DNA from 3 places in the Streptomyces sp. NBC_00872 genome. Region 1 is predicted to be linked to each of the others. Evidence: riboswitches for the same ligand, from Rfam matches in the RefSeq annotation. Region 1 holds a riboswitch; each other region holds the start of a gene.
What was found. A riboswitch is a leader RNA that binds a small molecule or an ion and turns the genes downstream of it on or off. The one in region 1 is predicted to bind cobalamin.
Positions count from the first base shown of each region.

Region 2: it holds a riboswitch for cobalamin, as region 1 does, so the genes downstream of both, OG214_RS08965 (prenyltransferase/squalene oxidase repeat-containing protein) here and OG214_RS16615 (CbtB domain-containing protein) in region 1, are expected to answer to the same signal.
Region 3: it holds a riboswitch for cobalamin, as region 1 does, so the genes downstream of both, metE (5-methyltetrahydropteroyltriglutamate--homocysteine S-methyltransferase) here and OG214_RS16615 (CbtB domain-containing protein) in region 1, are expected to answer to the same signal.

Region 1 is NZ_CP108806.1:3,888,070-3,895,651, forward strand. It holds gene cobM (precorrin-4 C(11)-methyltransferase) at 142-948, opposite strand; gene cbiE (precorrin-6y C5,15-methyltransferase (decarboxylating) subunit CbiE) at 945-2,357, opposite strand; gene OG214_RS16600 (TetR/AcrR family transcriptional regulator) at 2,595-3,278, opposite strand; gene OG214_RS16605 (NAD(P)-dependent oxidoreductase) at 3,362-3,997, shown strand; gene OG214_RS16610 (CbtA family protein) at 4,226-5,050, opposite strand; gene OG214_RS16615 (CbtB domain-containing protein) at 5,071-5,295, opposite strand; cobalamin riboswitch at 5,333-5,501, opposite strand; gene OG214_RS16620 (histidine phosphatase family protein) at 5,558-6,292, shown strand; gene OG214_RS16625 (GlsB/YeaQ/YmgE family stress response membrane protein) at 6,321-6,584, opposite strand; gene OG214_RS16630 (TIGR03086 family metal-binding protein) at 6,782-7,351, opposite strand; gene OG214_RS16635 (DUF6597 domain-containing transcriptional factor) at 7,415-7,582, shown strand, end outside.
Region 2 is NZ_CP108806.1:2,074,955-2,082,536, reverse strand. It holds gene OG214_RS08970 (hypothetical protein) at 1-1,325, opposite strand, end outside; cobalamin riboswitch at 1,445-1,519, opposite strand; cobalamin riboswitch at 1,616-1,760, shown strand; gene OG214_RS08965 (prenyltransferase/squalene oxidase repeat-containing protein) at 1,874-4,618, shown strand; gene OG214_RS08960 (hypothetical protein) at 4,615-5,607, shown strand; gene OG214_RS08955 (energy-coupling factor transporter transmembrane component T) at 5,611-6,795, shown strand; gene OG214_RS08950 (ABC transporter ATP-binding protein) at 6,792-7,582, shown strand, end outside.
Region 3 is NZ_CP108806.1:7,746,080-7,753,661, forward strand. It holds gene OG214_RS33180 (plasmid stabilization protein) at 1-290, shown strand, start outside; gene OG214_RS33185 (VOC family protein) at 375-755, shown strand; gene OG214_RS33190 (DUF6328 family protein) at 816-1,349, opposite strand; gene metE (5-methyltetrahydropteroyltriglutamate--homocysteine S-methyltransferase) at 1,529-3,847, opposite strand; cobalamin riboswitch at 4,010-4,227, opposite strand; gene OG214_RS33200 (hypothetical protein) at 4,440-4,865, opposite strand; gene OG214_RS33205 (aminoglycoside phosphotransferase family protein) at 5,035-6,078, shown strand; gene OG214_RS33210 (winged helix DNA-binding domain-containing protein) at 6,299-7,432, shown strand; gene OG214_RS33215 (pyridoxal phosphate-dependent aminotransferase) at 7,562-7,582, shown strand, end outside.

The DNA.
Region 1 (7,582 bases):
GTCGGGCAGTTGGGCGGGCCCCGACGTCACCGGCGTACTCGCGGGCTCGCGGGCTCCTGGGCTCCTGGGCTCCTGGGCTCCTGGAATCCTGGGCTCCTGGAATCCCTGCGTGTGCGAGGGCCTGGCTTTCCGCCCGGCCGTTTACGAGAGGCTCGCGCCGTCCCCAGCCGACTCCACCGGATCGGGCGTCCGCTCGTCCGGCAGACACGGGCGTTCCCTCTCCGACGAGTACAGGTGGCTGTCCGGGAACTGTTCCGCCGCCAGCGCCCGGCCGACCATGATCACGGCCGTCCGCACCACACCCGCCTCCTTCATCTGTCCGGCGATGTCGTCCAGCGTGCCGCGCAGGACCAGTTCGTCGGGGCGGCTGGCCATCGCAACGACGGCGGCCGGGCAGTCCGCGCCGTAGTGCGGAAGCAGTTCCCGGACCACCCGGTCCGCGTATCCCGCCGCGAGGTGCAGTACCAGCAGCGCGCCGCTGCGGCCGAGCGTCGCCAGGTCCTCCCCCTCCGGCATCGGGGTGGCGCGCTGGGCGATCCTGGTCAGGATCACCGTCTGACCGACCGTCGGTATCGTCAACTCACGCTTCAGCGCCGCCGCCGCGGCGGCGAAGGCCGGTACGCCCGGCACCACCTCGTACGGCACGCCCGCCGCGTCCAGCCGCCGCATCTGCTCCGCGACCGCGCTGAAGACGGAGGGGTCGCCGGAGTGCAGCCGGGCCACGTCCTGGCCCTCCTCGTGGGCCCGGACCAGTTCCGCGGTGATCCCGTCCAGATCCATCCGCGCGGTGTCGATGAGCCGCGCGTCCGGCGGGCACTCGGCCAGCAGTTCGCGCGGTACCAGGCTGCCCGCGTACAGACACACGCCGCACGAGGCGAGCCTGCGAGCACCCCGCACCGTGATCAGGTCGGCGGCGCCGGGGCCGGCACCGATGAAGTACACCGTCATCGTTGATCTCCTGAGAGGACATGCGGAGAGCCCGGCCCGGGATCGGGTCCCGGTCCGGAGGCCGACCCGGAGTTCGGCTCGGAGCCCGGCCCGGAGTCCGGCATCGGACCATTGTCCGGACCGAATCCCGGACCCGGACCCGGACCGAATCCCGGACCCGAGCCGAATCCCGGACCCGAGCCCTTTACGACCGACCACTGCGTGACCGGCATCGCCTGCCGCCAGCCCGTGAAACCACCCACCGGCACGGCGTGCGCGACCGCCAGCCGTACCAGTTCGCCGCCGAAGCGGCGGTACCGGTCGAACAGCAGCGCCTCGGACTCCAGCGTCACCGTGTTCGCGACCAGCCGGCCGCCCGCCGGCAGCGCGTCCCAGCAGGCGTCCAGCAGCCCCGGCACGGTCAGCCCGCCCCCGACGAACACCGCGTCCGGCACCGGCAGTCCCGCCAGCGCGTCGGGCGCGCCACCGGTGACGACCCGCAGACCGGGGACGCCGAGCGCTCGCGCGTTGCGTCCGATCCGTTCCGCCCGTACCGGATCCCGCTCCACCGACACCGCGCGGCAGGACCGGTGCGTACGCATCCACTCGACGGCGATCGAACCCGACCCGCCGCCGACGTCCCACAGCAGTTCGCCCGGCGCGGGCGCCAGCGCGCCCAGTGTGGCGGCACGGACATGGCGCTTGGTGAGCTGGCCGTCGTGTTCGTACGCGCTGTCCGGCAGGCCCGGTACGGCGCCGAGCCGCGTCGCGTCCGGTGAGCGCCGGCATTCGACCGCCACGACGTTCAGCGGGTCGCCGGACGGCTCGGTCCAGTCCCGCGCGAGGCCTTCGGCACGCCGTTCCCGTTCCCCGCCGCCGAGTTGTTCGAGTACCTGCATACGGCTCGGCCCGAAACCCCGGTCCCTCAGCAGCGCCGCCACCTCCGCCGGGGTCGCCGCCCCCGCGCTGAGCACGAGCACCCGACGGCCCTCGTGCAGGGCGGCGGCGAGCCGCTCGGTGGGGCGGCCGACCAGGGTGACGACCTCCGTGTCCTCCACCGGCCAGCCGAGCCGGGCGCAGGCGTACGACACGGACGACGGATGCGGCAGGACCCGCAGCACCCCCGCCCCCACCACCTCCGCGAGGGTCCGTCCGATCCCGTAGAACATCGGGTCCCCGCTCGCCAGCACACAGATCCGCCGGCCCGCGTGGGCCGCGAGCACCTTGGGCACGGCGGGCCGCAGCGGCGACGGCCACACCACCCGCTCCGCCGCGCACCCGTCCTCCGGCAGGAGCGCCAACTGCCGCGCCCCGCCGACCACCACCTCGGCCGCCCGCAACGCCTCCCGGCTCACGCCGGAGAGCCCCGCCCAGCCATCGGCACCGATCCCCACGACGGTCACGACGGTCACGGCCGTCACAGCGGTCACCGCGGACACACCGGAAGGGGCGAAGGCGGGGACGGTGCTGCGCTCACTGCGATACACCTCTGAGCTTCTGAGCTGGAGAAAGACCGGCCCCACACTCTACTGTCCCGCCGTCTCCCGCCCCCGACGAGTCCGACGAGCCCTCCGCACTCCACCGAACGGCCACACGCCGGGGAACGACCACACGCCGACGAACGCCCGCACGCCTGCGAACAGCCGTGGACCGTACGCCCGGTTCCGTCACCCGGAACGTCCGCTCCTCGCGTGCGCGGAGGACCCGATCCCCTCCAGCAGGGCCCGTACCGTCTCCCGCGCGAAATCCGTCTCGTCCTCCGGAAGCGGTGCCCCAGCCGGCGGGTCCGGGGCGAAGAACAGGGTCAGGAAGGCCCGGTGGAAACACGCGCCGATCAGAAGCATCGCCGCCGCGTCCGGGTCGAAGGCCGGGGACAGCCGGCCCAGATCCTGTTCCGCCGTCAGATATGCGGCCAGGGAGTGGACGGGCACCTGTGGGCCCGACGCGCTGAGGTCGAGCTTTCCGCGATGGGCCGCGAGGAGATCGGGACTGGCGAAGAGGGAGGCCGCCATCGGGAACGTCCGGCGGTAGAAGAGGACCGCCACCCGCGCCACCTCCTCCAGCTGCTCGGCCACCTCGCCCTCGCCCGCGCGCCCCGGCAGCGCCGCCAGCGCGTCCGTGAAGCGCGGCTCACGCTCGCGCAGGACGGTGACGAAGATCTCCTCCTTGTCGCGGAAGTGCTTGTACAGCGACGCCTCCGAGCACCCCGCCTCCCTCGCGATCTCCTTCGTCGTCGTACGGGTCAGTCCCACCGTGTTCATCAGGCGCGCGGCGGCGTCAAGGATGCGCGAGCGGGTCAGGGCACCCCCCGTCAGGGGCTTGGACGGCGGCGGAGCTGCTTCTGAAGTCATACCGCCATCCTAGCTTTGACAGGTGAGTGAACACTCACCCACTATGGGGAGTAAGTATTCACTCCCCTCGAAGGGGCATGGTCATGAAACTCGCAGTGCTGGGAGCCACCGGCGGCGTGGGACGGCAGATCGTCACGCACGCCCTCGCGGACGGGCATACGGTGACTGCCGCCGTACGGGATCCGTCCCGGCTGAATCTGACGCACGAGAACCTCACGGTGCTCCAGGCCGACGCCCTCGACCCCGCCTCTCTGATCAAGGTCGTCGACGGAACCGACGCCGTCCTGTCCGGCATGGGCCAGCTCGGCCGCCATGACCCGCTCAAGCCCGCCTCCTCCTCCGCCCGCGCGGCGGTCGAGGCGATGACGGCGACCGGAGTCCGCCGGGTCGTCGTCGTCAGCGCCGCGCCGCTCAACCGCGCGGGGACCGGTCAGGCGTGGCTCACACGCCGGGTGCTCACACCCGTGCTCTGGGCGGCTCTCAAGGAGCTGTACACCGACCTCGAAGTGATGGAACGGCTCCTGCGGGAGAGCGACCTGGAGTGGACATCGGTACGGCCGCCCCGGCTGACGAACGCCGCCGGCAGGGGCACTTACCGCCACCAGGTGGGAACGGGCCCGGCCGGCAGTACGATCACCCGCGCCGACGTCGCCCGCGCCATGCTGGATTTCGTGACGCTCCCGGAGACGGTCCGGCACGCCGTCGGCGTCAGCAACTGACGCCCGCCCGACGCCCGCCCTTCTCCGCGCTCATTCCTTCCTTCCCGACGCGGGCTCAGGTCCGGCCTTCCCTACGCGGGCTCAGGTCCGGGTCCGGGCTCGGGCCCGTGCCGGCGAAAGGGATGAGAAGAGCGGAGAGGGGCGGCGGCGGTCGGTACATCGGACGACAGGGACGTCGGCGGACCGGGCGGGCGTCGGCGGACCGGGCGGGCGTCGGCGGACGGAACGTCAGCCGGCAGTCCGTACCGGTGAGGTGACACCGCCGGCGTCCACGCCCGCCGCGGAGACACCCTGGCCACCGGGCCGCAGTACCCGCTCGGCCAGCGCGCCGAAGATCAGCCCGAAGGCCGTCCACAGCAGCGCCTGCACGGCGACCGATGCCAGCCGGAATTCCCAGAGGAGAGCGGCCGGGAAGGTCTCCCGAACGGCATCGGAGTTGCCGGGCAGGACGAGACAGGCGACCGCCACGGCGACGACATATCCCGCGCCGGCGACGACGGACGCGTTCCAATTGCCCAGCTTCGGAGCGAGCCGTCTGCCCGCGATGACGGCGACGACGGCCAGCAGCACGCTGAGCACGATCATCAGGAAGAACAGCGTGGTGCGCTTGCCGATGGTGTCCGGGTTGCCCACCGCGGGCGGGGTCGCCGGATACTTGAGGAACGGCACCAGATAGACCGTGGTGAAGGCCGCTCCCGCGATCAGCGCCGCGGTCGCCCTCGGTCCGAATCCGCCGATCCTGCCCAGACAGACGGAGAAGACCAGCGAGGCGATTCCGCCCAGGGCCACTCCGTACACGAGGACTCCGGTGGCCAGTCCGAACGTCGACTGGACCGGCCTGGTGACCAGTTCCTCCTCCTCTTCTTCGCCGTGCTCGTGCGTCGCTCCCGGTGCGTGCGCCGCCGCCGGTGCCGACTGGGTCTCCTCCAGCGCGATGGAGTCCCGTACGGAGGGCTCACCGGCCAGATACGCCAGCGCGAACGCGAAGAGCCCGGCCAGCACACCCGCGATCATGCCGCGGACCAGGAGAGTTCTGACGGTGGAGGCAAGCATGTGCGTGATCTCCGTCAGCGTCAGTGGCAGGGGAAGCCGAGGAGATGACGGCCGTCGTGCACCCACTCGTGCACACCCTCACCCGAGAACACCGACGTCGCGCCCTGCTCGGCGCCGACGAAGTACAGCAGGACCAGCATCAGCGTGCCCACGAACACCGCCCACGGCAGAACAGCGCGCAGTGGAAGCGGGGTCACCGTGACGCTGACGGGCGAAACGGTCGGCGGGGCTATGGACTCAGCCATGGCGGAACCTCCTTGGGGAACTCGCGTCCCATTCGATGGAGCTCGAACGACGGCCGTCGGGTCTGACTGACCGGGCTCCACCGCGCTGTCACACGGCCGACACCCGGCATACAGTGGCGCGACCGTGCCGGACTCTCACCGGACTTCCGTCCCGCCGTCGTGATATCGACGTGAAGGTACCGCGAACCGGCAGACGGGCCAAGAGGACACCGATCAGCGGCAGGCGTCGAAAGACCGTCGGAACCGGAACGAGGAGAGCCGTATGACGACCCGGGTGATGCTTGTCTCACCGGCCTTCAGCACGGCCCTGCGCGAGGCCCGTTTCCCCGAGCGCACCGACCACGGCGCCACGGACCCGACCCCGGCCCGGGGCGCGGACGCCACTACCGGCACCGCCGGCGTCACCACCGGCACGGGCACCCACTCCGGCGCCGGCGCCGGCGCACCCGACACCGTCGACGCACCCGACACCGTCGACGCACTCGACCCCCTCGGGCTCCGGCAGGCCGAAGCCGTACGGGAGACCTTCCCCCGCGCCGCCGCCCTCTACGTATCCCCCTCGCACCGCTGTCGCCGTACCGCCGAGATCCTGGGCCTGGACACCGAGCCGCTGTCCGACCTCGCCCCCTGCGCGATGGGCCGCTGGCAGGGCAGAACCCTCGATGAGGTCGTCGGCGAGGAACCGGAGTCGGTGGCCGCCTGGCTCTCCGATCCCGCGTCCGCACCTCATGGCGGGGAATCCCTGCTGACCTTCCACACCCGCGTCGGTCACTGGCTGGACGGCCTCGGCTCCGATTCCGGCGAGGACTCGGGCGGACATGTCATCGCCGTGGCGGAACCCGACATCATCCGCGCCGCCGCCGTCCACGCCCTCGGTGCCTCCCCCCAGTCGTTCTGGAGGATCGACGTACAGCCTTTGTGCGTCATCGAACTCAGCGGGCGCGACGGGCGCTGGAATCTGCTCGCCGGCCGTCCCCTGCGCACCGCCGCGCCCTGAGGATCCCCGCACACCCCGACGAAGTCGGTCAGCGGCGCGCCTTGGCCCGGTCGAGCGCGGCGACACCCACCGCCGCCAGACCTATCTGGATTATCCACTCGACCCAGTCAGGACCGTCCGTATTGGCGACCCCGACGGCCGCCGCCAGGGCCGTACCGATCAGGGCCGCGACGATACCGACCACGATCGTCCACAGCACACCGATGTGCTGGCGCCCGGGGACGACGAGCCGCCCCAGCACGCCGATGACGATACCGATCACTATGGCCGTGAAAATGCCGGAGATCTCCATGCCCGCTCCTTCTCACCACACTCGCTGTTGATCGCGGTGTATGTCAGAACGTCTGCCCGCCGAATATGCGTTCAGTCCAGGAGTGCGATAGTTCGCCAGTTCGGTTTGAGGGTCATGGGCGGTGGAAGGGCGAACGTCCACGCGAGATAGCGCACGAGATATCGCGGGAGGTATCGCGGGAGATACCTCGGGAGGCGCTACGCGCGGCTCCAGTGCGGGTCGCGCCCCGTCGCGGCCAGCAGCACCTCGAACGGTCCGGCGTCCTCCGTCACCTCCACCGGCTCCCCGAACACCCCCATCTTCCTCGCCATCGGCGCCAGCGCCGCGAACTCCTCCCCGAGCATCTCGACGAGCGCCGGATCCGGGTCGTACGGCTGCCCCGTCGCCCGCGCCAGATCCCATCCGTGCACGGCCAGATCGCCGAGCACCATCGCACCCACCGTCCTGGCCGGCAGCCCCATGGCCCCCGAGGTGCCCTCATCCGCTCCGGGCGCGTCCCAGGCCGCGACGAGCCGCACGGTCTCCTCGGCGAAGCGCTCGCGCCACTCCCCCGCCAGATGCTCGGGGGCGGCACCGAAATCGGCGTCCTTCTTGGCAGCCAGCGCCTGGAAGTTGACGACGACCTGGAAGAGATGGTCGGCCAGGGCGTGTACGTCGTACTCGTCGCACGGAGTCGGTGCGGCGAGCTGGTCATCGGTGATGCCGCGGACGACGGTGACGGTACGGTCGGCCGCCACCTCCAACAGTTTGCTGATCTTGTCGCTCATGGCCCCGACCGTATGAACCGACCGCTCTCGGCGTCTTGAACAAACGCGACATAGGATCCGTCCATGGCCGGTCCACGGCGTGACACGCGGGGCATCGTCGACGCCCCGGAGCTGTTCGCGCGGGTACGTTTCCGACGCCGCGAACCGGCGCCGGCCCTGCGGCCGTACCTGGAGCACTACTGGCTGATCGACTGGGATCTGCCCCAGCCGTACGTCTCCCATGTCGTGCCG
Region 2 (7,582 bases), 1.8 Mb from region 1:
ACCTTCCAGGTCGAAGTCCCGCTGTTGGCCTTGCCGTTGACCGCGGTGACGGTGCCGGTGCCGGATGAGGGGGTGACACTTGTCACGCAGCCCGCCGGGGTAGCCGCGGTCGTGGCGGCCGTCAGGACGTCGCCGAGGGTGGTCGTCGTGCCCGTGGGGGTGAAGGCCACGGAGCAGACCTTGAGGCCGCCCGCGCCGTCGTCGACCGTCACGGCCAGTGTGGTCGCCGTACCCGCGGTGAAGGTGCTCTGGGCGGCCCACCGCGGGGCACCGGCGGTGACGGGGACCGGCGGGGCGGTGGTGAAGCCGCCGCCCGCCACCGCGCGCAGTCCGTCGATGGACGCGTAGGCGGAGGGCGAGGTGTCGCCGGGGAGGTATCTGAAGCCGCCGCCGGGGTTGAACTGCTGGGCGATCAGGAAGTCGACCGGGGTCTTGCCCATGGAGGTGAGGAAGTCGCCGGTCTGTGGGTTGACGCCGCAGGCGTTGAGCCCGGAGACGGCCCAGCCGTTGGAGTCGGTGTTGGCGCCGAACATGGCGTTGAAGGCGCCGGAGTTGCTGACGAGTTTGCTCTTGAGGAAGGCCTTGGCCTGGCTGATGTCCGTATCGGTGTTCGGCACGCCGGAGGCGCAGAGGGCGGCCATGGAGGCGCCGGTCATGTCGATGTCGCTCGCGGCGGCGAGCTGGGCCGGGTTGCCCTCGGCCTTGCTGTAGTTCCAGCCGCCGTCGTTGTGCTGGTTGGCGCGGATCCGCGTGATCATCGCGTCCAGCAGAGCCTGCGGCACCCGCTGTCCGCCCGCCTGGGTTCTGGCGCCGCCGAGGGCGAGCGCGGCGAAGACCGTGCCGTTGTAGTTGGCGGACGGCCCGAAGTAACCGGTCTCCGCGGTCTGCCAGTAGGAGTAGATGTCCGCGATGAGATTGCGGGAGGCGGACACGCGCGCGGGATCGACGCCTGCCGCGTACGCGTTGAGCGTGCCGCGTTCGTAGTCGGTGACCACGGGCGAGGCGGACGGCCACCCGGCGGTGGCCAGGAGGTTCCGGTAGACGGTGCGGGCGTTCTTGGTGGCGTCGCCGCCCGGCGTGACGTCCACGGCGGCCGTGCCGGCCGCGGCGAAGGCGCTGAACACCCACTCGTTGGACAGACCGGCGCCCGCGTACGAACCGTCCGCGGCCTGGAGGGATTCGAGGTAGGCGACACCGTTGGTCTTCGAGGTGGCGATCTGCGCCGGGGTGGAGGTCGCGGCCGCGGGCGGCACCGTCAGGGCGAGAGCCCCCAGCGCCGCGGGGACGGCGAGCGCGACGCGGCGGGACGTGAGAGAACGGGACATGGCCTGCTCCTGGGATGAGGGACGCCGGCCTGGCACACCGTTCTCGCGGCGCAACGCCGGAGACGGGCGGGGCCGCCGTCCGGACGCGTGGTACGGCTTCCTGTGTCTCGCCGCCATATGGGCATTCGGGCTCGGGACAGCCCCCGCCGTCCCATACCGCTGCGCGTCAGCCCCGGATTCCCACCGGGTTCCCCCACATGGCAGCCCCGGACGCTACCCGAGGGATCACCGGCCCGCCAGACGCCCCGGCCGCCGCCCGCCGCAGGGGGAACGGACGCGGTCCAGGCCGCCTTGACGCTGTCTTCACAGGCGTGTTCCAATCCGGCTGATAAGCGAGCAGCTCCAGGGGAAGCCGGTCGGAATCCGGCGCTGACCCGCAACCGTAGGCCCGACGCAGCACGGGCGAGCCGGACTGCCTGGAGCGCTGGATCAGCGAGAAACGCCGTCGCGGACTACGGCGTGGTTCGATCGGCCTCCCCATGACATGAGCCGTGTGACGGGGGTCTTTTCACCACGCGCGAGCCGCCCGGACAACACGAGGGGCCGTGGTGGGGACCGCACAGGGAGCAGACCGGCGCGACGCCGGGCGGAGACGACCGGTGTCGCTGATATCGGCGGCCCTTCTCGCCTTCGGTGCCGCCATGGCGTTCGTCACGGGAACGCCCCTCGCGGCGGCCGACCCCGTCGGGGACTGCACGGCCACCAGGGGCGCGGTGGTCGCCGTCGACTTCGGGCCCTTCGGCGGCACGGTCGAGCGGGGCTGCGACACCACCCCCACCACCGGCTACGAGCTTCTGCACGAGGGCGGGTTCACCACGGAGGGCACCGAGCACGACGGCCCCGCCTTCATCTGCCGTATCGGTTCCGGATCCTTCAACTCCGGTACGCGGTACCCGACTCCCGACAAGGACGACTGTGTACTGACGCCGCAGGCCACCGCCTACTGGTCGTACTGGATCGCCTCGCCCGGACAGGACGAGTGGTCCTACAGCCCGCTCGGCGCCATGGACCGCGAGCCCGAGGCGGGCGATGTCGACGCGTGGGTGTTCGGCGGCACGGATGTCGGCGGCACCACCGGCAGACCCAGCTTCACGCCGGATGAGGTACGCGCCGGTGGCGGCGGCCCGTCCGAGCCCAGCGGCCCCCCGACCCTTCCCGCGGGTGAGGTGGACATTCCCGCCGCCGCCCGGTGGCTGACGGGCCGGCTCACGGACGGCGAGCGGGTCGTCGACGAGGGCGCCGACAGTCCGAACCACCTCCTGACGACCGAGGCCGCCTACGCCCTCGCGGCGTCCGGCGGCGGGAGCGGCCGTCTCGACAAGGTCACGGCGTTCCTCACGGCCAGTACCGACGCCTACGCCTATCCCGGCGGCGAGGACGCCCCGCCCGACGCGACCGCCGCCGCCCGGCTGGCCCTGCTCGCCGAGATCACCGGAGGCGACCCGCGTGCCTTCGCGGGCCATGACCTGCTCGGCGATCTGGTGGAGAACGTCTGCGCGGCCGGTCCCGAGTCCGGCGGTCCGGCGCCCGGCTGCACGGCGAAGGGCGACTTCCCCGGTGCCTCGTACGCCGACGGGCAGGCGCTCGCCGTGCTGGCCGTGGTGCGCGGCGGTCTTCGTCCCCCGGCCGGGACCGTGGAGCGGCTGACCCAGCTCCAGTGCCAGGACGGCGGTATCACCAGCATCCTGATCCGTCCGGGTGAGTACTGCGACGGCGATCCCGCGACCACCGGGCTCGTCGCCCTTGTCCTGGACAAGGCGGGCGGCCGGGCCGACGCCGTCGGCAGGGCCCGCGCGTATCTCAGGAAGGCCCAGCGCCAGGACGGCGGCTTCCCCGGCTACACCGGCTCCGCCACCGGCAGTGTGACCGCCACCGCCTACGCGGCCCAGGCGCTGCGCGCCCTCGGTGACACGGACCGGGCGGACGCCGCCGTCTCCTGGCTGTCCGCACGGCAACTCCCGGACGGCGGCTTCGGATTCGAGGAAGGGGCCTCGGACGCGGCCCTCTATCCGACCGCCCCCGCCGTACTCGCCGGCGTGGACACCAGCCTGGTGACCCTGACCACGGAGCGGCCCGAACCCACCCGGCCGCCGACCACCCCGCCGACGGCTCCCCCCACCACCCCGCCCGGCGCGGGCCCGGACCTGAAGAAGGGCGTCGCGTACCTGACCGGCCCGGACCGTCTCAAGCAGGGGCGGTACTACACGGCAGGCGGCGGCCGGGCGGACTTCGGTCTCACCATCGACGGCGCCTTCGCGCTGGCCGCGACCGGCCACGACAACAACGCCCTGCGCGGCATCGTCGACTTCCTCGACAAGCGCGGCGAGGACCCCGAGGGCCGTACGGTCCACGACTGGACGGGCGTCGGCACCGAGTACGCCGCGGGCGGATCGATCGGCAAGACCGCACTCCTCGCCGAGAGCGTCGGCCGGGACCCCCGGGACTTCGGCGGCCGGGACCTGATCGCCGCTCTCGGCACGGCGGTGTGCCGGACACCGTCCCGTAGCTGCCCGGCCGAGGGCGCCTACACCTACGCCCCGTCCGTCTTCGCCCAGTCCCTGGGCGTGCTGGCCCAGTTGCGGGCCGGGGAGAAGGAGGCGGCGCGGGCGCCCGTCGCGTATCTGGAGAGCCTTCAGCACCCCTCCGGCGCCTGGCCCAGCCTGATCCCGGCGACGGGTGACTCGGATGTCGACTCCACCGCCATGGCCGCGATGACCCTGGATCTGGTGGAGGACGAGAGGGCCCGGACCGCGGTGGACAAGGCTCTCGCCTGGATCGCGGCCGAGCAACTGCCGGACGGCGGCTTCCCGGGCGCGGCCGGCGACTCGGTGAACTCCGCGGCTCTGGCGGTCCAGGGACTCTCCCTGGACACATCCAAGTACAGCGCGCGGATCGCCAGGGCCCGTGCGTTCCTCGCCTCCCAGCAGAACGGCGACGGCGGCTTCAATGTCGCGAAGGAAGGCCAGCGCGGCTCCGACGTACGGGCCTCCACGCAGGCCGTCGGGGGTGCCACCGGAATCTCCTTCGGGGTGCTCGCCCGCAGCCTGACCGGCACCGTCCCGCAGCCCACCCCCGCCCCGTCCTCCTCCGCTCCGGTGATCGTCACCCCGGGCGACACCATCGGGGGAGCCGGCGGTACGGGCGGTACGGGCGGCTCCGGCGGCGGTTACCTGGCGTCGACCGGTGTCCAGGCCGGGGCGCTCGCGGCGGCCGCCGCCGCGCTGACCCTGGCAGGCTGGGGCACGGTCGCCCTCGCCCGCAGGCGCCGCGCGGCGATGGGGGGAGCACGGTGAGAATCCGTCTCCCGCGCGCCTGCGCCCGCGTCGTCACGGCCCTCGTACTGACGGCGGGCACGACGGCGGGCGCGCTCGCCGCGGCCACCGGCACGGCCGCCGCCGCGCCGCAGCCGATCGGCAGGTGCACCACGACGTCCGGCGTCGTCCTCGCCGTCGACTTCGGCCACTGGGGCGGCCCGGTCCACCGCTCCTGCGGCACCACACCCACGACCGGTTACGAGCTGCTCAACCAGGGCGGCTGGCGCACCACGGGAACGGGGCACGACGGCCCGGCGTTCATCTGCCGGATCGGCTACAGCGGCCACCAGGGCGGCAAGCAGTACCCCACCTCGGGGCAGGAGGACTGCGTCCTCACCCCGCCCGCTTCCGCGTACTGGTCGTACTGGCACGCCGACCCGGGTGCCGACACCTGGGAGTACAGCCGGCTCGGCGCCATGAGCTACAAGCCGAAGCCGGGCAGTGTCGATCTGTGGATCTTCGGCGGTACGGACATAGAGGGCACCGAGGGCCGCCCGACGCTCACCCCCGACCAGCTCCGCGCCCGCAACACCGAGCCGGTCGGGTCCGGTTCGCAGGACAAGCCCGCCCCCCGGCCCAGCGGCACCGTGGGAGGGGAGGCGGGGAAACCACCCGCGCCCGCGCCCACGCCCGCGCCTTCGGCGAAGGTGCCCGCCCCCGGCACGCCCGCCCCGTCCGCCGTCGTGCCGTCCCCGTCCACCAGCGCGCCCGTGTCCGCCGCGCCGTCCCCGTCGTCCACCACCGCCCCGCCGGCCCCGCCGCCCCCGTCGTCAGCGCCGACCGTACCTTCCGGGGACGGGCGCGGGGACGGGGACGGGGACGGGAGAAGAGTGGTCGACGCCGCCCCGGCGGCCGAGGCCGCCCACGATTCCGGATCGGCGCTGCCCGCCACCGTCACGGCCGGTCTGCTCCTGGTCATCGCGGGCGCGGCCGTCTTCGCGGCCAACCGCCGACGCCGCGCGGAGTAGTACATGTCAGGCACCCCCGCGTCCGAGCGGCTCGCCCCCGCGTCCGGCCGGCCCGCGCCGGACCCGGGCGGGCGCCGGCTTCCCCGTACCCTGCACCCCGTCGCCTGGTGGATCTGGGCCCTCGCCCTCGCCACCGCCGTCAGCCGCACCAACAACCCGCTGCTGCTCCTCCTCGTCCTGGCGGTCCTCGGCTACGTCATCACCGCCCGGCGCACCGAAGCGCCCTGGGCACGCGGCTTCAAGTACTACCTCTATCTGGCGCTGACCGTCGTCGCCATCCGGGTGATCTTCCGCGCGGTCTTCGCCACCGGCATCACCCCGCACGACCACTTCCTCTTCTCCCTTCCCCGCGTCCCCACCCCCGACTGGTACGCGGGCATCCAGATCGGCGGGCCCGTCTCCCTCGAAGCGGTCCTCTCGGCCGCCACCGACGGCCTGCGCCTCGCCTGCATGCTCTGCTGCGTCGGCGCCGCCAACACCCTCGCCAACCCCAAACGCGCCCTGCGTGTCCTGCCCGGCGCCCTGTACGAACTCGGCGTCGCCGTCACCGTGTCGCTCAGCGTCGCGCCCCAACTCGTCCAGAGCGTCCAGCGTGTGAGCCGTGCCCGCCGGCTGCGGGCCGGCCACCACAAGGGTCCGCGCGCCCTGCGCGGTATCGCCGTCCCCGTACTCGAAGACGCGCTCGAACGCTCCCTCCGCCTCGCCGCCGCCATGGACTCCCGCGGCTACGGCCGCGCGGGCTCGGCCACCCCCCGCTCCCGTCGGCTCACCGGCGCGCTCATGCTGCTCGGCATGTGCGGACTGTGCGCCGGGGCGTACGGCCTCCTCGACGCCACCGCCCCGAAGCCGCTCGGTCTGCCCGCGCTGGCGGCCGGCTCGCTCCTGTGCGTCGTGGGACTCCGCCTCGGCGGGCGCCGGATCACCCGGACCACCTACCGGCCCGACCCCTGGCGGTTCGCCGAATGGGCCGTGGCCGGCTGCGGTGTGCTCTCCGCCGTACTGCTCTTCAGCAACGCCGGCTACGACCCGGCGGAGCTCAACCCCTCCATCTATCCGCTTACGTGGCCGGCGCTGCCACTGGTCCCGGCCGCCGCGATCCTCCTCGCCGGAGCCGCCGGAATCCTCGCGCCACCGCCCGCCCCGCCCACGTACCCCGTCCCCGCGCAGCGCACCGAGGAACCCGAGTGATCACCTTCGACCATGTCAGCGTGGAGTACGACGACGGAGCCGGACCGGTCCTGCGTGATGTCAGCCTCACCGTCGACGAGGGCGAGCTGTGCCTGGTCGTCGGCCACACCGGAGCCGGTAAATCGACCCTTCTGGGCGCGGTCAACGGGCTGGTCCCGCACTTCACCGGCGGCACCCTCCACGGGCGCGTCACCGTCGACGGCCGGAACACCGCCGAACACCCGCCCCGGGAACTCGCCGACGTCGTCGGCCTGGTCGGTCAGGATCCGCTCGACGGCTTCGTCACCGACACTGTCGAAGAGGAGCTCGCCTACGCGATGGAGCAACTGGCCGTTCCGCCCGCGGTCATGCGCAAGCGCGTCGAGGAGACCCTCGACCTGCTGGGCCTGGCGGACCTGCGCCATCGCGCCCTGTACGAACTCTCCGGCGGCCAGCAGCAGCGGGTGGCCATCGGCTCCGTCCTCACCGCGCACCCGCGCGTCCTGGTCCTGGACGAGCCGACATCCGCGCTCGACCCGACCGCGGCCGAGGAGGTGCTGGCCGCCGTCACCCGCCTCGTCCACGACCTCGGCGTCACCGTGCTCCTCGCCGAACACCGGCTGGAGCGGGTCGTCCAGTACGCCGACCGGGTCCTTCTGCTGCCGGGCGACGGCCGCGTCGTCCCCGGCCCGCCGGCGGAGATCTTCCGTACGTCGCCCATCGCCCCGCCCATCGTGGAACTGGGCCGCGCCGCCGGCTGGTCACCCCTGCCCCTCTCCATCCGGGACGCCCGTCGCGCCGCCGCCCC
Region 3 (7,582 bases), 3.9 Mb from region 1:
ACGAGCACATCAAGGAGAGCGCGGAGGAGCGCGGAGAGTCCGAGGGCCGGGCGAAGGAGATCGCGGCGCGCACCGTGAACAAGGAACGTGCCAGGGCGGGCGAGTCGAGGACGGCGAGCCGGACATCGCTCCGGGACCCGAAGTCCGCGTCCCAGCGTGGCGGACAGCGCTCCCACACCGGCGCTCAGGGGCCGACGAAGGACCAGCTCTACGCCGAGGCGCGGAAGCGCGGTGTCGAAGGCCGCTCGACCATGACCAAGGAGCAGCTCGCCAAGGCCCTCGGCCGCTGACCCCCGGCGGGATCCGCCGCCCACGCCGAGCGGGCCGGAGCTGCGCCACGTGTGTGCGCCGTAACAGCGGGCAGGCGTTCCCCCATGACGGTGACCAAGACCAGCGTGCTCGTCCTGGACAGTGCCGAACCTGTCGAACTCGCGGGCTTCTACGCGACGTTCCTCGACGCCGAGACCCGGATCGGGAAGAACCCGGACTTCGTGGAGATCGTCGGCCATGACGGGGTCCATCTCGCGATCCGCAGGGATCATGGCCACGCGCCCGCCAGCTGGCCGCGTCCCGAGAGCTCCCAGCAGGCGCATCTGCGGATCCTGGTGGCCCGGGACGACATGGACGAGGCGGAGCGCGAGGCGATCAGCCTGGGCGCCAGGCCGCTGGAGACGAAGGACAACGGCGGCCCGCGCGACACACGGATCTACTCCGACCCGGCCGGACACCCCTTCACACTGGCCGCCCTGCCCTGACGGCACCGGCCGGGTCTGCTCAGGCCCGGCCGGTCGCGCCGTACCGACAGGTGTCTTCGGTCAGTCGTTGTCGGTGAGGCGGTAGCGGGCCCACAGGGGGAGGGCGAACCAGCACAGCAGGTACCAGGCGACCACGGTGGAGACCAGCCATGGTACGAACCCGTTGTGGGTGGCCGCGCGGAGTACCAGGAAGAGGGCGGACGTCAGGGTGGCCAGCAGCAGGACCATACCGGTGAACGTCAGCCTCGAAGCCCACACGACGGCCTGGGGTTTGATGCGCCGTCCGGAGACGATCCGGTGGAAGGCCACCGGCCCGATCAGCGCTCCCGTGGCGAGCGCGCCGAGCACCACGGTGACGATGTAGATGGTCTTGTCGGTCTGCTCCAGGGCCTGGAAGTGCGGTGTGAAGACCACGGTCAGCAGGAATCCGAAGAGGATCTGCACCCCGGTCTGCGTCACCCGTATCTCCTGGATGAGTTCCTGCCAGCGCCTGTCGGCCCGCTCATCGGCGGTCTCCTCGCGGCCTCTCCGGGCACCGGTGCCTGACCGCGCCTCCGGGGAAGCGGCTTCTGGGGATGTGTCGCTGGGGTTCACTCGTCCTCCGGGAGGTAGCGGCTCGGTGCCGTCCGCCTACCCCGGCCTTCGCACAAGAGGCCTGGCGGGGGGCCTGGCTTCCCTGCCCTCCGCCGCGGAAAGCTCCGCGGGACGGCCGGGGAGGACACGAGACGTGTCCTCCCCGGCCGCCGGGGGGTCAGGAGACGGGCAGCTCCTGATCAGGAGGCGGGCAGTTCCGCGCGGACTGTGCGGGCCGCGGTGACCAGGTTCTCCAGCGAGGCGCGGGTCTCGGGCCAGCCGCGGGTCTTCAGCCCGCAGTCGGGGTTGACCCACAGCCGTTCGGCGGGAATGGCCTCCAGTCCCTTGCGGAGCAGGGCCGCCGCCTCCTCCGCGGCGGGCACGCGCGGGGAGTGGATGTCGTACACACCGGGGCCCGCTTCGCGCGGGTAGCCGTGTACGGCGAGTTCGCGCGCGACCTGCATATGGGAGCGGGCGGCTTCCAGGCTGATGACGTCGGCGTCGAGGTCGTCGATGGCCTGGACGATGTCGCCAAACTCGGCGTAGCACATGTGCGTGTGGATCTGGGTGTCCGGGCGTACGCCGCTGGTGGTGAGGCGGAACGACTCGGTGGCCCAGTCGAGGTAGGCGGCGTGGTCGGCGGCGCGCAGGGGGAGCGTCTCGCGCAGGGCGGGCTCGTCGACCTGGATGACGGACGTGCCTGCCGCCTCAAGGTCGTCGACCTCGTCGCGCAGGGCGAGGGCGACCTGGCGGGCGGTGTCGCCGAGCGGCTGGTCGTCGCGGACGAACGACCATGCCAGCATGGTGACGGGTCCGGTGAGCATGCCCTTGACGGGGCGCCCGGTGAGCGACTGGGCGTAGGAGGTCCAGCGCACCGTCATCGGCTCGGGACGGGAGATGTCGCCGGCGAGGACCGGCGGGCGGACGTAGCGGGTGCCGTAGGACTGGACCCAGCCGTGCTGGGTGGCCAGGTAGCCGGTGAGCTGTTCGGCGAAGTACTGGACCATGTCGTTGCGTTCGGGCTCGCCGTGCACCAGGACGTCGATGCCCGTCTTCTCCTGGAAGGCGATGACCTCGTTGATCTCGGCCTTGATGCGCTCCTCGTATCCGGCGGTGTCGATACGTCCCGTGCGCAGCGCGGCGCGGGCCGTGCGCAGGTCATCGGTCTGCGGGAACGAGCCGATGGTGGTCGTCGGCAGCAGCGGCAGCTTGAGATGGGCGCGCTGGGCGATCGCACGCTCCGTGTAGGGCTGGGAGCGGCGGCCGTCGGCGTCGGTGACGGCGGCGGTCCTGGCCCGTACGGCCGGGTCGCGGGTGATCGGGGAGTTCGTCCGGGAGGCGAGGTCGGCGCGGTTGGCCGCGATCTCGGCGGCGATGGTGCCGGTTCCCCGGGCCAGTCCCCTGGCCAGGGTGACGATCTCGGTGGTCTTCTGCACGGCGAAGGCGAGCCAGCGAAGGATCTGCGGGTCGATGTCCCGTTCGGCGGCCGTGTCGAGAGGTACGTGCAGGAGGGAGCAGGAGGCGGCCACATCGACCCGGTCGGCGAGCCCGAGGAGGGTGCCGAGGATGGACAGGGACTTCTCGTAGTCGTTGATCCAGATGTTGCGGCCGTTGACCACACCGGCGACGAGCCGCTTGCCGGGCAGTCCGCCCACCGAGGCCAGGGCGTCGAGGTTGGCCGCCGCGGCGTCGGTGAAATCGAGCGCCAGGCCCTCGATCGGGGCCTTCGCGAGGATGGGCAGGGCGTCACCGAGCCGGTCGAAGTAGGAAGCGGCGAGCAGCTTCGGGCGGTCGGTGAGGCCGCCGAGATCACGGTAGGCGCGTGCGGCGGCGTTCAGCTCGGCCGGGGTGCGGTCCTGGACGAGGGCGGGCTCGTCGAGCTGGACCCACTCCGCGCCGGCGGCGCGCAGGTCCGCGAGCACCTCGGCGTAGACCGGCAGCAGCCGGTCCAGCAGGGTGAGCGGTTCGAAGTCGGCGGCCACCCCGGGGGCGGGCTTGGCGAGCAGGAGATAGGTGACGGGGCCGACGAGCACCGGGCGGGCGGTGAGACCGAGCGCGAGGGCTTCCTTGAGCTCGGCGACCTGCTTGGCGGAGTCGGCGGTGAAGACCGTGTCGGGGCCGAGTTCGGGGACGAGGTAGTGGTAATTCGTGTCGAACCACTTGGTCATCTCCAGCGGCGCCACGTCCTGGGTGCCGCGGGCCATCGCGAAGTAGCCGTCGAGCGCGTCGGCCGAGACGGCGTCACGGTGCCGCGCCGGTACGGCACCGACCATGACGCTGGTGTCCAGGACATGGTCGTAGTACGAGAAGTCGCCGGTCGGCACCTCGTGGACGCCGGCGTCCGCCAGCTGCCGCCAGTTGGCCCGGCGCAGGCCGGCCGCCGTCTCCCGGAGGGCGTCGGCGGTGACGCGGCCCTTCCAGTACCCCTCGACGGCCTTCTTCAGTTCCCGGTTCGGGCCCTGGCGGGGGTAGCCGTACACGGTGGCCCGTGCTGCCGCGGCCGCGGACTTCGCTGTCACGGAAATCTCCTTCGCGAGATGTCTCCTTGGATCCCGGAGACGGGACGCGAGCGCGAAGGGGTGACGAACCGAGCGGCACAGTTCCGCGCCGTCGCGCGCGCCTGTCCGTCTGGTATGTACGCCGACCCGCCCACGAGGTCACCGGGATGGCCGCACGCGATCGTTCGCGTACGGGCAACGGGCAGGTCTTCGGACTCGTGGGCACATCTGCCGAGACAGATTCCTACTGGCCGTCGCTTCCCAGATCCGGCCCGGATCCAGTGCGTATGACGGCGGTCGTTCCCACTTACCGCTGCGGGGCAGTCCCGGATTCCCACCGGGTTCCCTCTTACGACGCGTCTGCCTGGCGGGCAGGGCGAACCAGCTGCACCAGCCAGGCTAGAGCGCGGGCAACCTCCTGGTCACCTCTGTTCACATTCCGGAATGTGACATGAGACACGCGGTCGATCCGGATAACTGTGCGTGACCGGGTGCGGGGCGTGACCGGGTGCGGAGCGGTCCCGGGCGGGCGGCCGTACGTGACCGGTGCCCCGGTCGGAGTGCCCCGGTCCGGCTCACGCGCTCGCGGGAGACGGCGCACGCCTGAACGGAGTCACGGCCTCCGGGCAGCAAGCACGGCGAGAGCCACACACAGGACGCCGATCCCCAGCGGGAGCAGCGGGAAGACCAGGATCACCGCCCACTCGACGAAGCCCTTCTCGACAACCGGGCTGGGGCCCAACAGCGTCTCCTCCACCACCACTGTCTCGCCCGGCCTGCCGTCGTAACGCACCGATACCTCGTCCTGTGTCCCGCCATCCACAGCGCGTCCGACACACACGACGTAGCTCGGCCCTCGCCCGCCCCCTTCCGAGTGGCACGACGAGATCTTGACGCGCTCCGTCTCGCCCGTCCGGCCGAGCTCGAAGACGCCGAAGGCGACCAGAAAGCTCGCCCATCCGAGAAAGATCGTCGCGATGACCGCCCACGCCCCAACAGTTACGACTCGACCGTAATCTCGCACTGGCAGGCTCGGCACTGTCCCAGCCTATGCGGGAGCCGTGGCTCGGGAGCACGCACGGACGACGTCGCGGACATCCGTATCCCTCGCGTCCCTTACGACGAGAAGACCAGGACCGGCTTTTGACGACTCGGCACCTGCGGAATTCGGTTGTCAGCCGGCGGGCAGGCTGACCACTCTGGGGCGTATGAGCGACAACGGACAGCCCGGAGCGGGCGAAGGACCGGAGGACGGGCCGGAGGACGGGCAGGGGCACGGACCGGGGCACGGGCCGGGGGACAGTCGGGGCGCAGGACCGGGGGACGGGTCGGGGGACGGGGCGACGGGACTCCTTGTGCCGCCGATCGACACGGCGCTGGTACGGCGGCTGGTCGGCACGCAGTTTCCCCGGTGGTCCGGGCTCCCCGTGAGGCCTGTCGCGGTCGGCGGGAACGACAACCGGACCTTTCACCTCGGTGACACCATGACCGTTCGGCTTCCCAGCGGTCCCGGGTACGCGGGGCAGGTCGGCCAGGAACAGCGGTGGATGCCGTTCCTCGCACCGCGCCTCCCGCTCCCCGTGCCCGTTCCGCTGGCGAAGGGCGCGCCCGGCGAGGGCTATCCGCTGCACTGGTCCGTCTACCCCTGGCTGGAGGGGGAGAGCGCCGATGCCGGTCGTATCGACGACCTGACCGGGTTCGCCGTCACGCTGGCCGGGTTCCTGAACGCGCTGGCGCGGATCGACGCGTCCGGCGGACCGCCGCCCGCGTCGCACTCCGGCTTCCGCGGTGCTCCGCCCTCGGTCTACGACGAGGAAACCCGGCGGGCGATCGGCACGCTGGGGGATCTGATCGACGGGGCGGCGGCCACGGCGGTGTGGGAGGCGGCTCTCGCGGCGGTCCGGGAGGAGGCGCCGGTCTGGTTCCACGGAGATGTCGCGGCGGGGAACCTGCTGGTCAGGGATGGCCGGCTCGCCGCCGTCATCGACTTCGGCTGCTTCGGTGTCGGTGATCCGGCCTGCGATGTGGTGATCGCCTGGACGCTGCTGTCGGGGACGAGCCGCAAGGCGTTCCGGACCGCGCTGCGGGCCGACCACGGCACCTGGGTCCGTGGCCGTGGCTGGGCACTGTGGAAAGCCCTGATCACCTGGGTCGAGTTCGCCGGCTCCGACCCCGCGCGGGTGGCACAGTCGCGCCGGATCGTCGAAGCCATCCTCCACGAGCACGAGCACGAGCACGGGAGCCGGGCCTGACCGGCCGCCCGACTGAGCGCCTCACCGGCGGTACCGAGCACCACCAGTACGACGCGCCGCGAACCCCACGGACGTTTCCGCCGTCCGCCGTTCTGTCTTCTGTATAGGACACGGTCTGTCCGCTATCCCTGTGATCGTGGTCCATGCGCCGACCCCTCCAACGCCCGAACCGCTCCGCGCCGGCGTCCCGTTGGCGCGCGGGGCGCTGTCCGAGGGAGACATGACCATCCTTGACAGCCGCGCCCTCAACCGCGCGACCCTCGCCCGTCAGTATCTGCTCGACCGTGCCGACACACCGGTCCGCGACGCCGTGGCCCATCTGTGCGGGATGCAGGCACAACAACCGCAGGAGCCGTTCATCGGTCTGTGGTCCCGGCTCCGCGGCTTCGAGCCGAACGCGCTGGACGATCTGCTGACAGGGCGGGAGGTCGTGCGCACACATCTGATGCGCCGTACCGTCCATCTCGTCACCGCCGACGACGCGCTGGCCTGGCGCGCCCGCCATGACTCCATGCTGCGCCGGCGGGTGCTGGCGACCTATCGACGCGAACTCGCCGGCATCGACCTCGACGAGGTCGCCGCGGCGGGCAGGGCGGTCATGGCCGACCACCGGCCCCGCACCATGGCCGAACTCGTGCAGGCGCTCCAGGACCGCTGGCCCACGCCACCACGCCGCGCCCTGGGCGAACTGCTCGTCGCCGCCCTGATTCCGATGGTCCAGCTCCCGCCCCGCGGGCTGTGGCACAGCAGGTCAGGCGTGCGTAACCTGCCCCTGGCCACCTGGCTCGGACGCGACATCGATCCGCTTTCCCCCGACGCGACCGACGGGACCGACCCGGCCGACCCGGCAGACGCGACCGACCCGGCCGGGCAACAGCTCGTACGGCGCTATCTCGCCGTCCACGGGCCCGCCGCCACAGCGGACATCCGCGCCTGGTGCGGCCTCGCCGGACTCCCCGCCGCCGTCAGGGCCGTCCGCGAGGAACTCGTCACCTTCCGCGACGAACGCGGCCGCGAACTCCTCGACCTGCCCGATGCGCCGCGCCCGCACCCCGACACCCCCGCACCCGTCCGCTTCCTCCCGGCCTTCGACAATGTGATCCTCGGCTACCACGACCGCGGTCGCATCATCGACGACGCCCACCTCGGTCTGTCCGTCGCCGGTCTGCGCGCCGTTCTCGTCGACGGACGCGTCTCCGCCACCTGGACCGTGCGCGACAGCCGACTCGCCATCACCCCACTTCGTTCCCTCTCCACCGCGGAACAGGAAGCCGTCCACACCGAAGGCCAAGCCCTGGCCACCTTCCTGGACGAAGACATCGATCACGTGCACATCACGGCCGCCGACAGCTGAGAACCGCCAGGTCGGGCGCGGAAATGATCTTCGCCCCGTGGTCGGCAATTCACCCTTCTCCATGGGGGAGTTCACCTTGAGCAGAAACTCTCCGGTGGCCGCGGAAACACCCCATGGAACGGAACGAATATGCAGAGCACTGTTCACGGG